Regions from separate parts of the Allomesorhizobium aridi genome, predicted to be linked through region 1. Evidence: riboswitches for the same ligand, from Rfam matches in the RefSeq annotation. Region 1 holds a riboswitch; each other region holds the start of a gene.
What was found. Region 1 has a riboswitch for thiamine pyrophosphate ahead of thiB (thiamine ABC transporter substrate binding subunit). Riboswitches for the same ligand answer to the same signal wherever they lie in the genome.

Region 2: linked by a shared signal. The riboswitch ahead of thiC (phosphomethylpyrimidine synthase ThiC) and the one ahead of thiB (thiamine ABC transporter substrate binding subunit) in region 1 are both predicted to bind thiamine pyrophosphate.
Region 3: linked by a shared signal. The riboswitch ahead of thiC (phosphomethylpyrimidine synthase ThiC) and the one ahead of thiB (thiamine ABC transporter substrate binding subunit) in region 1 are both predicted to bind thiamine pyrophosphate.

The regions. Positions count from the first base shown of each region.
Region 1 is NZ_CP171729.1:4,084,251-4,088,460, reverse strand. It holds gene ACG873_RS22230 (ABC-F family ATP-binding cassette domain-containing protein) at 1-1,657, opposite strand, end outside; gene ACG873_RS22225 (thiamine diphosphokinase) at 1,663-2,307, opposite strand; TPP riboswitch at 2,413-2,527, shown strand; gene thiB (thiamine ABC transporter substrate binding subunit) at 2,571-3,572, shown strand; gene thiP (thiamine/thiamine pyrophosphate ABC transporter permease) at 3,774-4,210, shown strand, end outside.
Region 2 is NZ_CP171729.1:225,632-229,841, forward strand. It holds gene ACG873_RS02955 (FAD-dependent oxidoreductase) at 1-671, opposite strand, end outside; gene thiC (phosphomethylpyrimidine synthase ThiC) at 668-2,488, opposite strand; TPP riboswitch at 2,589-2,706, opposite strand; gene panD (aspartate 1-decarboxylase) at 2,812-3,264, opposite strand; gene ACG873_RS02970 (beta-ketoacyl-ACP synthase III) at 3,320-4,210, opposite strand, start outside.
Region 3 is NZ_CP171729.1:3,056,701-3,060,910, forward strand. It holds gene ACG873_RS16975 (LysR substrate-binding domain-containing protein) at 1-401, opposite strand, end outside; gene ACG873_RS16980 (Gfo/Idh/MocA family oxidoreductase) at 410-1,039, shown strand; TPP riboswitch at 1,368-1,484, shown strand; gene thiC (phosphomethylpyrimidine synthase ThiC) at 1,585-3,417, shown strand; gene thiO (glycine oxidase ThiO) at 3,414-4,210, shown strand, end outside.

The sequences.
Region 1 (4,210 bases):
CGAGCGCCGAGATCGATGCCGACACCGCCGCCATTTTCGTTGGCAGGTTCTCCAGCGCGAATTTCTGCTTGAACGACAGCTTTTTCGCAGGGCCTTTCGCCGGAGCAGAGTCTGCGCGGGATGCTTCCGCCGGAGTTTTCGGAATGGCGCGCCGGTCGTCGAGCCTTGTGCCGCCGCGCTGAGCCAGCATGTCCGAATAGCCGCCCGCATATTCGATCCAGCGGCCGTCGCCATCCGGCGCGATGATGCTGGTCACGGTGCGGTCGAGGAAATCGCGATCGTGGCTGACCAGGATGACCGTGCCCGCGAACCCCGCGACAAGCTCCTGCAAGAGCTCCAGCGTCTCCATGTCGAGGTCGTTGGTCGGCTCGTCCAGAACCAGAAGGTTGGCCGGGCGGGCCAGCACCCGCGCCAGGATCAGCCGCGCCCGCTCGCCGCCCGAAAGCTCGCGCACCGGCGTTCGCGCCTGTTCGGCCTTGAACAGGAAATCCTTCATGTAGGAGACGACGTGGCGCTCCTCGCCATTGATGACCAGGGTCTCGCCGCGCCCGTCGGTGAGGAAGTGCGCCAGCGTCTCCTGCGGATCGACCGCCTCGCGCTTCTGGTCGAGAGTGGCGATTTCGAGATTCGTGCCGAGGCGTACAGTGCCGGCGTCGGGCTTCAACTCGCCGGTCAGCATTTTGAGCAGCGTCGTCTTGCCCGCTCCGTTCGGCCCGACCAGACCGATGCGGTCGCCGCGCTGGATGCGGGTGGAAAAGCCCTTCACGACAGTCGAATCGGCGAAGCTCTTCTCGATGTTTTTCGCCTCGATGACCAGCTTCCCGGATTCGGCCGCATCGCTGGCCGCCATCGTGGCGACGCCCTCCGCGCCGCGATGGCCGCGAAAGCGTTGCCGCATCGACTGGAGCTCGCCGAGCCGACGCATGTTGCGCTTGCGCCGGGCTGTCACGCCATAACGCAGCCAATGCTCCTCGCGAACGATCTGGCGGCCAAGCTTGTGCTGCTCGCGCTCCTCTTCTTCGAGGATGGTGTCCCGCCATTCCTCGAAATGCGCAAAACCCTTTTCCAGCCGGCGGGTCTGGCCGCGATCGAGCCAGACGGTGTTCCGCGACACGCGCTCCAGGAAGCGGCGGTCATGCGAAATCACGATCAGCGCCGACGACGAGCGGATCAGCTCCTCTTCCAGCCATTCGATGACCTGCAGGTCGAGATGGTTGGTCGGCTCGTCGAGCAGCAGAATGTCGGGTTCAGGCGCCATGACGCGGGCAAGCGCGGCGCGCCGCGCCTCGCCGCCGGAAAGATCGTCCGGGTTTTCCTCGCCGGTCAGGCCGAGATGCTCCATCAGATAGGTGGCGCGATAGGGATCGTCGGCCGGCCCGAGCCCGGCCTCGACATAAGCGCGGACGCTCGCGAACCCTTCCATGTCGGGCATCTGCGGCAGGTAGCGGATCGTCGCCGACGGCTGGCGGAACACCTCGCCGTCCTGCGGCTCGACCAGGCCGGCGGCGATCTTGAGCAGCGTCGACTTGCCCGAACCGTTGCGGCCGACCAGCGCGATGCGCTCGCCGGCCGAGGCCGAAAGCGATGCCCCGTCGAGCAATGGCGCGCCGCCGAAGGTCAGTCTGATGCCGTCGAGATTGAGAAGCGGTGGCGCCATGTCGTTCAGTATTCCGGAAGCGGGTAAGGGTGGGCGAGCAGGACGGCGCGGCCGCGTTCCAGCGAAATGCGCAGGCGTCCGCGCGTCTCGTTGGAGATCGTCAGCGACGAGCCGAACGCCACCTCGACATTGCGGAGCGGCCATTTTGCGCCTTCGACCGACAGCCCGAAGAGCTCGGAGAAGCCGAGAATGGAAAACAGCGTGCCGTCTTCATAGTCGAAATCGGCCGTGCCCGGCAGCAGCGGAAATCCTTCCTGCGAGCCGCTGGTCAGCGTCACTTCGATGCCGGCTTCGGCGAGTTGGACCGCCAGCGCCAGATGCAGGAATTCGTGATCGGCACGCTGTCCGCCAAACGCGCCGCACAGCACCAGCGAGGTCGCGCCGAGGCCGAGCGCGTCGGCGATGGCCAGTTCGCCGTCGGTCTTGTCCTTCTCGTGCGGAAAGGTCTTGCGTGGAATATCGGCGTAGTGCGCCGGCAGCATGGGCGGCACGGAATCGAAGTCGCCGACCCACAGTTCCGGCGTGACGCCAAGCGATGCCGCGTGCCGTATCCCGGAGTCGGCCGCGATGACCCGCGCGCCTGCGACCTGCGCGTCGAGACGCGGCGTGCGGACGAGACCGCCGCCGAGGAGGATTGCAAATCTGCTCATGGCGGTGGCCCTTATCACGCGCCGCCCCCGAAACGGAAGGTGGCGATTGCGCGCCGCTCCGCAAACGAGCGCTTGCCCCGTCCGCCCGACGGGCCTATGTCTTGAACCGCTCTAACGGGGTGCCGGATGCGACGTTTCGCATGCCGGCTGAGAGGCAGATCGCCAACCCGCTGAACCTGATCCGGTTTGCACCGGCGGAGGGATTAGATGCTTCGGACGCCCGGCGCTTCAATTCCCTTTCAACACGAATGAAGGAGGCGCCGATGCGCATTTTGTTGTCCCTTGTCTCAGCACTCGCGATTTCCGCCGCGGCCGTTCCGGCTTTCGCGCAGGAAAAACTCACCGTCTACACCTATGAGAGCTTCACCGCCGAATGGGGGCCGGGACCGCAGGTCGAGAAGGCCTTCGAGGCCGATTGCGCCTGCGACCTCGAATTCGTCGCGGTGGCAGACGGCGTGGCGCTGCTCAACCGCGTCAAGCTGGAAGGCGCGTCGACCAAGGCCGACATCGTGCTCGGCCTCGATACCAACCTGACCGCCGAAGCCGAGGCGACCGGCCTGTTTGCGCCGTCCGGTGCCGATGTCGCCGGCATAAAAGTTCCCGGCGGCTGGACCGACGACATCTTCGTGCCGTTCGACTACGGCTATTTCGCCATCGTCTACGACACGGAGAAGCTGAAGAACCCGCCCAAAAGCCTGAGGGAACTGGTCGAGGGCGATCCGGAACAGAAGATCGTCATCCAGGATCCGCGCACCTCGACGCCCGGTCTCGGCCTGCTGCTCTGGGTCAAGTCGGTCTATGGCGACGAGGCGCCGGACGCATGGGCAAAGTTGCAAAAGCGCGTGCTGACAGTGACGCCGGGCTGGAGCGAGTCCTACGGCCTGTTCACCAAGGGCGAAGCCCCCATGGTGCTGTCCTACACCACCTCGCCGGCCTACCATGTCGTGGCGGAAAACACACAAAAATACCAGGCGGCGGCCTTCGAGGAAGGCCATTACCTCCAGGTCGAAGTGGCTGGCGTTACCACCACCGGCGCAAAAAATCCGCTGTCGCAAAAGTTCATGGCGTTCATGACCGGGCCCGGCTTCCAGGACGTCATTCCGGAGACCAACTGGATGTTCCCGGCGGGCCGGACCGAGAAGCCGCTCAACCCGGCATTCGCCAATCTGGTGCAGCCGGCAAAGACGCTGGCCTTCACTCCGGAGGAGATCGCCGAGAACCGCAAGGCCTGGGTCGACGAGTGGCTGGCGGTGATGAGCGAATAATGCTTGCCCGCCGCCGGAGATTTAATCGGCCATGAGCCGGCTGCCCCTCACCTGCCTCCTGAGCGAAGTCGAATGGAGGGCATCCTCTCCCTGTGTCCTTCGACAAGCTCAGGATGGGGAGAGGAGAGATGTCAGCAACGCTGGCGACCCCCTCTCCCCGTTCTCCACGGGGAGAGGGTAAGGGTGAGGGGCAGCGCCCGCATGGCGAGACTGACTGCGACCAACCCCCGCATCACCGCCGGCATCGTCTCGCTGGCGGCTATCACAATCCTGATCGGCGGCGCGTTCGCCGGCCTCGCCGCCGAAGGCGTGCAGGACATGTCCGGCGCGCTCGCTGCCTTCGATTCCTACCTGCTCCGCGTCGTGCGCTTCACGCTGTGGCAGGCGCTGCTGTCGACAACGCTGTCGGTCGTTCCTGCAATCTTCGTCGCCCGCGCCTTGTCTCGCCATCCAAGCTTCCCCGGCCGTGCCCTGATCCTGCGCCTCTTCGCCGTGCCGCTGGCGCTGCCGGCCATCGTCGCGGCGCTCGGCGTGCTGGCGCTCTACGGCCGCGCCGGTTTTTTCGCTGACGCTTTCAGCGCCATGGCCGGCCAGAGCTGGCCGGGCATTTACGGCCTGTCCGGCATCCTCGTCGCGCA
Region 2 (4,210 bases), 2.3 Mb from region 1:
AACAGGCATTCCGAACGCGGCACGACATAGACCGGGATGCGCGGATGAAGCAGCCGCACTGGCCGGGCCAGCGATATCTCTCGTGTTCTGAGCACGAGCATCTCGCCGCGCACGCCGCGCAGTTCCGGGCAACTGTCGGCAATGCCAGTGCAGTCCACCTCGATCTCCGAGGTGGCGGACACCGCGCCGCAGCCGAACTCAAGACGTGCGCCCATACGGAGCAGCTTGTCGCCAAGTGCGAGCAACGCCTTGCGCGGGTCGAGATGCGCTTCCTCGGCGAAGAACAGCCCACGTCCGAGCCGGCCCGCAAGGGCAGGTTCGAGCGCCGCGATCTCGCCTTGATCGAGCTGCCTGAAACCGGATGTACGGCGACCGAACCGGGTGAGCTCACCGGTGTCGCGGGCAGGCGCCAGCACCAATGTGCCGTTGCGCAAGACGTGACCCGGCAGCGCCGCATCCCACCAGTCGGCCGACCCGCGTCCGAGTGTGAGCACCGCCTCCTCAGCGCTCTCTCGCTCGCACCAGGGTGCGAGCATGCCGCCGGCCTGCCAGGAGGCGTTGCCGGCGATCTCCATGCGCGCCTCGACCACGGTCACATCAGCGCCGCGCGTCGCCAGTTCGTGCGCGAGCGTCAACCCGGCGACGCCCGCTCCGCGAATGAGCACCTTCATGGCCGGTTCGTGCTCTCCGCGGGGCTGTCAACGGGCATATAGAGGTCGCCGCCCTCGCGGTATTTCGCCGCCATCGCCGCCATGCCTTCTTTCTGCGCCTCAGCCCGAATGTCGTGGGAGATGCGCATCGAGCAGAACTTCGGGCCGCACATGGAGCAGAAATGCGCGACCTTGTGCGCCTCCTTGGGCAAGGTCTCGTCGTGGAAGGCGCGCGCCGTTTCGGGGTCGAGCGACAGGTTGAACTGGTCTTCCCAACGAAACTCGAACCGTGCCCGCGACAGCGCATCGTCGCGGCGCTTCGCCGCCGGATGCCCCTTGGCAAGGTCGGCGGCATGCGCAGCTATTCTGTAGGTAATGACACCGGTCTTGACGTCGTTGCGGTCGGGGAGACCGAGATGCTCCTTGGGCGTGACGTAGCAGAGCATGGCCGTGCCAAACCAGCCGATCATGGCTGCGCCGATGCCGGACGTGATGTGATCGTAGCCCGGCGCGATGTCCGTCGTCAGCGGTCCGAGCGTGTAGAAGGGCGCCTCGCCGCAGACTTCGAGCTGCTTGTCCATGTTCTCCTTGATCTTGTGCATGGGGACATGGCCTGGCCCCTCGATCATGACCTGGCAATCCTTGGCCCAGGCGATCTTGGTCAACTCGCCAAGCGTTTCCAGTTCGGCGAACTGCGCGGCGTCGTTGGCGTCGGCGATCGAGCCGGGACGAAGGCCGTCGCCGAGCGAGAAGGACACGTCGTAGGCTCTGGCGATGTCGCAGATTTCCTCGAAATGTTCGTAGAGGAAGCTCTCGCGGTGATGATGCAGGCACCACTTCGCCATGATGGAACCGCCGCGCGACACGATGCCGGTGACCCGGTCGACCGTTAGCGGGATGTAATGCAGACGCACCCCGGCATGGATCGTGAAATAGTCGACGCCCTGTTCGGCCTGTTCGACCAGCGTATCGCGGTAGATTTCCCAGGTCAGGTCCTCGGCGACGCCGCCGACCTTTTCGAGCGCCTGGTAGAGCGGCACGGTGCCGATCGGCACCGGCGAATTGCGGATGATCCATTCGCGGATGTTGTGGATGTTGCGGCCGGTCGACAGGTCCATCACGGTGTCGGCTCCCCAGCGGATCGCCCAGACCATTTTTTCGACCTCTTCGGCCATCGACGAGGTGACGGCGGAATTGCCGATATTGGCGTTGATCTTCACCAGGAAATTGCGGCCGATGATCATCGGCTCGCTCTCGGGATGGTTGATGTTTGCGGGAATGATCGCCCGCCCGCGCGCCACCTCTTCGCGCACGAATTCCGGTGTGACGAAGTCGGGGATCGCGGCACCGAAGGCTTCGCCGTCGCGCAGCACGCTGCCGCGCACGATCTCGCGGCCGAGATTTTCGCGGACGGCGACGAACTCCATCTCCGGCGTGATGATGCCGGCGCGCGCATAGGCAAGCTGCGTCACCGCCTTGCCCGCTTTGGCCCTGAGTGGTCGATTGCGGATGGGAAATTCCGGCGTCAGCCGTTCGCCTGATGCGAACCCGTTGTCCTCCGGCCTGACACTGCGGCCTTCCTGGAATTCGACATCGCCGCGCGCCTCGATCCATGCTTGCCGAAGCCGGGCGAGGCCTTTCTCGATGCTCGTTTCGACCGTCGGATCGGTATAGGGGCCGGACGGATCATAGACGGTGACAGGCGGTTCGCCTGCCGTCGGATGGACGGCGATTTCCCGCATCGGCACCCTGATCTGCGGGTGGATCAAGCCGGGTTTGTGGACTTTCCTTGAGGCGGGCAGCGGTCCCGTCGAAACGGCGGGGGTGATGGCATTCATTTGAGGCTCCTTTGCTCATGCATTGGAGACCCAGTTCTGTGCCGGAAGGATGAAAAGACGCTCTGGCCTGCCTGCTTACAGGATTTCGGGCATGGACTCCCGCAAAGCGCTTGCACCGTCCCTACGCCAGTATGAACTGGATCAGGTTCAACGGGTCACTGCGCCGCAAAAAGCCAGCAGTATCTCAGCCCCTTGCCGGGACTCCCCTGGTGAATGCCTCAGGTTGAACGGGCGATCGCGACTTTGTCAAGCGCATTCGGACCCCATCGGCAACTGCGGCCAACCACATCGGGCGGAAAGCTTGCGCGATGCGTCGGATAAATTCACGCCCCGGAGACCAGGGCAGGAATGGCCAATGCCGCATTCGACTCGTCGAGGATGGAGAAACTGTATCGGCCATGTGCGTCGATATCGACCGAATAGGTCAGGCGATCGAGTATATGGTTGTCCTGGTCGAACGTGACAATCCGTGGCTTCAGTGAGGTGATCTGCGCTTCGTCCAGGTAGATGGAGTTGCAGACAATGATCTGGTCGTCGGGCTGGCAGGTGCGGGCCGCCGCACCGTTGAGGATGCAGCATCGTGAGCCGCGCTCGCCGAGAATGACATAGGTCGAAATCCGCGCGCCGGAATTCTTGTTCCATATCTCCACGAATTCCATGGGCAGGATCCCGGCTGCTTCGCAGTGGTCGGGGTCCAGCGTTATCGAGCCATGGTAGTCGAGCTTCGCTTCAGTGACGTGGAGGCCGTGCAGCTTGCCGGCGACTATTTTTCGCATTGGTTCCATCCATTTAGATAAGAGCGTTGATGTCCTGTGGCAGGTTGCAGCCCGACTAAATTCGGACGACGAGAGCGCCGCCGCTCAGACCGGCGCCCGCTGCCGCCAAAAGAATTCTTTCGCCCCGCCGAAACGGCTCCGCCTGGTGGGCGAGCGAGAGCGACAGCGGAATCGTCGCGGCGGAGGAATTGCCATAGTCGGCGATGGTCTTGACAATCGCCTGATCGGCTATGCCGAGATTTCGCCCAACGGCATCGAAAATGCGGGCGTTGGCCTGGTGTGGTAGGAATCGATCGATGTCTTGCGATGGCATCTGGGCAGCAGTGAGCGCCTCCTTCGAACAGGCAGTCATCATCTCCACGGCCTTGGCAAACACTTCGCGTCCATCGGTGATTGTCATCCGGGTTTGCTCGATGTCGAGATCGCGACGAAATGGCTTGTTGCTCCCCCCGGCGGGAATCTGGATCAGCCCGTAGCCCGAGCCGTCGGAGTCCACCGAAACGCCGAGGATGCCTCGATCCAGGTCCTCGCAGGGGCCAATCACCACGGCGCCGGCGGCATCGGCAAACAGCACGGCGCTGGCGCGCTCGGCCGGATTTATCCGGCGGCTGAGAATGTTGGCGGCGATCACAAGGGCCGCTTTGCCGTGCAAACGGGTAAAGCCGTCCGCGAACATCAGCGCATAAATGAAGCCCGCGCAGGCGCCGGTCAGATCGACAGCGCCGGCGCGGCTCAGCCCCAGCCGATGTGCGACGAGCGCCGCGCTGGGTGGCAGCAGGTGGTCGGGCGTCGAGGTGGCCAGCAACAGCAGGCCAATGTCGCTGCGGTCAATGCCGGCATTCGCCAGCGCCATGGCGCCGGCACGGTCGGCAATGCCGGACAGCGTGTCTTCGTCCGTTGCCCAGAAGCGCGAACGAATTCCGGTACGCCGCTCGATCCAGCCTTG
Region 3 (4,210 bases), 1.0 Mb from region 1:
GATGTGAAGGAGATCGGCCTTGTAGCGGTCAACGCCCCTAAGTCGCGTTCGAGGGCTACGAACTCCTCGATCAACCGCGTGCCCAGCGCCCGCACCGCCGGGGACGACTGGCGGTCGCGGTGGATCAGGAGGCCGATTTCGCTGGCGGAAAGATCGGGTTCCGCCATCGGAATATGGACGAGTTCGCCGCTCTTCAACTCATCCACAAAACCGGTCGGGGTGAAGAAGCCGATGCCGAGACCGGCGAGCATCACTTCCTTGGTCATGGGCAGCGAGTTGGTGAGCAGCACCGATTTGAACTGCGCGCCGCTGTGGGTGAACTCGGCCTCGGCTGTGGCATTCAATATCCACGGATCGCTGAGCATGCAGACAGGATAGGCGGCGCAGTCGGTGAGCGTCACTTCCTTTCATGAAGCGTTATTCCGCGGGTAATAAGATCGCCGCTAACATCGTGCGATCGGGCCGCTTCGGTCCTGTCCTGGGACTCAGCGGCTACTACATGACCGCTCCAGGTTACTTCGCGGGCAATGTCGACTACACCGGCTTCTTTCTGCATCACTGCGTGCACTATATGGACCTGGTTTCCTTCCTCGTCTCACCAGTCGCAAAGCTCACGGCGCGCAAGGTCGAAAAGCAACCCGGCAAGGTGCTCTTTCACATCCATTTCGATTTCGAATGCGGGGCTATCGGTACGATTGCCATGGGTACGATCCAGTCGCGAGGTGCGCCCGTGGAACGTATTGAACTGATGGGCGATCACCAGCGCATTGAGGTCGAAAACGTCGTCGAGATCCGGTGGAACCGCAATCCACCCTTTAAAGTAGACGATCCAGGAGCGATCCTCTCCGATACAACGGACAGCCTCACGTGGAAGCCAAATTTCACCGCTGCCGCGAGCGAGGATCCAAAAGGCTATCATTCCCTTCTTGCCGACGTCATTCCGGCGCTTAGTGGCGGCGCAACAGCAGCCCCCAACATTCACGACGGTGTCGTCGCCATGGAGCGGCTGGAGACGCTTCGGCGTGAGCTCGATCTGTGAGTACCATCCGACAGGCACAAAGAGGTCAACAAACGAAAACTCCGGTCACCCAGTCTGTGAAACGGCGCCGAAAGTTGCCCCCGAGCTGTGGGCGTAAGGCCTTGATTTGCAGAGGCATTATTGAAAACGGATGGGGGTCACAATCGGCGCCGATGATGACCTCACCCCGGCGCAATGATTTGCAAGTAAATTCATGCACTTGACAGCAGTCAGCCCCCGGGGTCAGCAGCTGATGCTGATTCACGCGCCAGTTCTTCTTGCAGGTTTGAGCGAGCTTAACGATGGGCCGAATGCCCTTGACAAAATAGCGATCGCCCGCTCAATTCGATGCATTCACCAGGGGAGTCCCGGCAAGGGGCTGAGATACTGCTGGCTTTTGCGGCGCAGTGACCCGTTGAACCTGATCCAGTTCATACTGGCGTAGGGACGGTGCAAGCGCTTTGCGGGAGTTCATGCCCGAAATCCTGTAAACAGGCAGGCCAGAGCGTCTTTTCATCCTTCCGGCACAGAACTGGGTCTCCAATGCATGAGCAAAGGAGCCTCAAATGAATGCCATCACTCCCACGGTTTCGACGGGACCGCTGCCCGCCTCAAGGAAAATCCACAAACCCGGCTTGATCCACCCGCAGATCAGGGTGCCGATGCGGGAAATCGCCGTCCATCCGACGGCAGGCGAACCGCCTGTCACCGTCTATGATCCGTCCGGCCCCTATACCGATCCGACAGTCGAAACGAGCATCGAGAAAGGCCTTGCCCGGCTTCGGCAAGCATGGATCGAGGCGCGCGGCGATGTCGAATTCCAGGAAAGCCGCAGCGTCCGGCCGGAGGACAACGGATTTGCGTCCGGCAAGCGGCTGACGCCGGAATTTCCCGTCCGCTATCGGTCATTGAGGGCCAGAGCCGACAAGGCAGTGACGCAGCTTGCCTATGCGCGCGCCGGCATCATCACGCCGGAGATGGAATTCGTCGCGATCCGCGAAAATCTCGGCCGCGAGATCGTGCGCGGCAGCGTGCTGCGCGACGGCGAAGCCTTCGGCGCCGCGATCCCCGACTTCGTCACGCCGGAATTCGTGCGCGACGAGGTGGCGCGCGGGCGGGCAATCATTCCGGCCAACATCAACCACCCCGAGTGCGAGCCAATGATCATCGGCCGCAATTTCCTGGTGAAGATCAATGCCAATATCGGCAATTCCGCCGTCACCTCGTCGATGGCCGAAGAGGTCGAAAAAATGGTCTGGGCGATCCGCTGGGGAGCCGACACCGTCATGGACCTGTCGACCGGCCGCAACATCCACAACATCCGCGAATGGATCATCCGCAATTCGCCGGTTCCGATCGGAACCGTGCCGCTCTACCAAGCGCTCGAAAAGGTCGGGGGCATCGCCGAGGACCTGACCTGGGAAGTCTACCGCGACACGCTGATCGAACAGGCCGAGCAGGGTGTCGACTATTTCACGATCCATGCCGGCGTGCGGCTGCACTACATCCCGCTGACGGTTGATCGGGTCACGGGCATCGTGTCGCGCGGCGGCTCCATCATGGCGAAATGGTGCCTGCATCATCACCGCGAAAGCTTCCTCTACGAGCATTTCGAGGAAATCTGCGACATCGCCAGAGCCTACGACGTGTCCTTCTCGCTCGGCGACGGCCTTCGGCCCGGCTCGATCGCCGACGCCAACGACGCGGCGCAATTCGCCGAACTGGAAACGCTTGGCGAGCTGACAAAGATCGCCTGGGCCAAGGATTGCCAGGTCATGATCGAGGGTCCCGGCCATGTCCCCATGCACAAGATCAAGCAGAACATGGACAAGCAACTCGAAGTCTGCGGCGAGGCGCCCTTCTACACGCTTGGACCGCTGACGACGGACATCGCGCCGGGCTACGACCATATCACGTCCGGCATTGGCGCTGCCATGATCGGCTGGTTCGGAACGGCCATGCTCTGCTACGTCACGCCCAAGGAGCATCTCGGTCTTCCCGACCGCAACGACGTCAAGACCGGTGTCATCACCTACAGAATAGCCGCGCATGCCGCCGACCTCGCCAAGGGTCATCCGGCGGCGAAGCTCCGTGACGATGCGCTGTCGCGGGCGCGGTTCGAGTTTCGCTGGGAGGACCAGTTCAACCTGTCGCTTGACCCCGAAACGGCGCGTTCCTTCCACGATGAGACCTTGCCGAAGGAGGCGCACAAGCTGGCGCATTTCTGCTCCATGTGCGGGCCGAAATTCTGCTCGATGCGCATCTCCCACGACATCCGGGCCGAGGCACAGAAAGAGGGCATGGCGGCAATGGCGGCAAAATACCGCGAGAGCGGCGACCTCTATATGCCGGTGAACGAGGCCAGCGAAGCGCCGCCCGCGCCAAAGGCGCCGTCATGAGGGTGCTGGTCAAGGGGGCCGGCGTCGCCGGCCTCGCTGCGGCCTTCGAACTCGCCGCCCGCGGGGCGGCGGTGACCGTCGTTGAGGTCCGGCATTGCCTTGGCGGCAACGCATCGTGGATGGCCGGCGGCATGCTGGCACCCTGGTGCGAGCGTGAGAGCGCCGAGCAGCCGGTGCTGGATCTGGGCCTCTGCGCTGCCGACTGGTGGGATGCAGCGCTGCCGGGTCACGTCACCCGAGCCGGAACGCTCGTCGTCGCGATGCCGCGGGATGCGGGCGAACTCGACCGCTTTGCAAGCCGCGCCTCGGGCCATCGGCGGGTTGATGAGGACGAAATCGCGCTCCTGGAACCAGACCTCGCCGGCCGTTTCCAGCGCGGGCTGTTTTTTCCGGGCGAAGCCCATCTCGATCCCCGCCGTGCCATGGCGGCACTTTATGAAAAGCTCGCCGCAAGAGGCGTCGAATTCCGCTTCGGAGTCGACGCTCGGCACCTAGCGGGCTTTGAACGCGAGATCGACTGCACCGGAATAGCGGCCGGCGATGCAAGACTTCGCGGCGTTCGCGGCGAAATGCTGATCCTGCATGCGCCCGATATCTCACTGTCGCGACCGGTAAGGCTACTGCACCCGCGCTTGCCGCTCTATCTGGCGCCGCGCGCCAACCACCACTTCATGGCGGGCGCAACGATGATCGAGAGCCTGCCTGCGGGACCGGCCACGGCGCGCTCGATGATGGAACTCCTGAACGCCGCCTATTCCGTTCACCCGGCCTTCGGCGAAGCTGCGATCGTTGA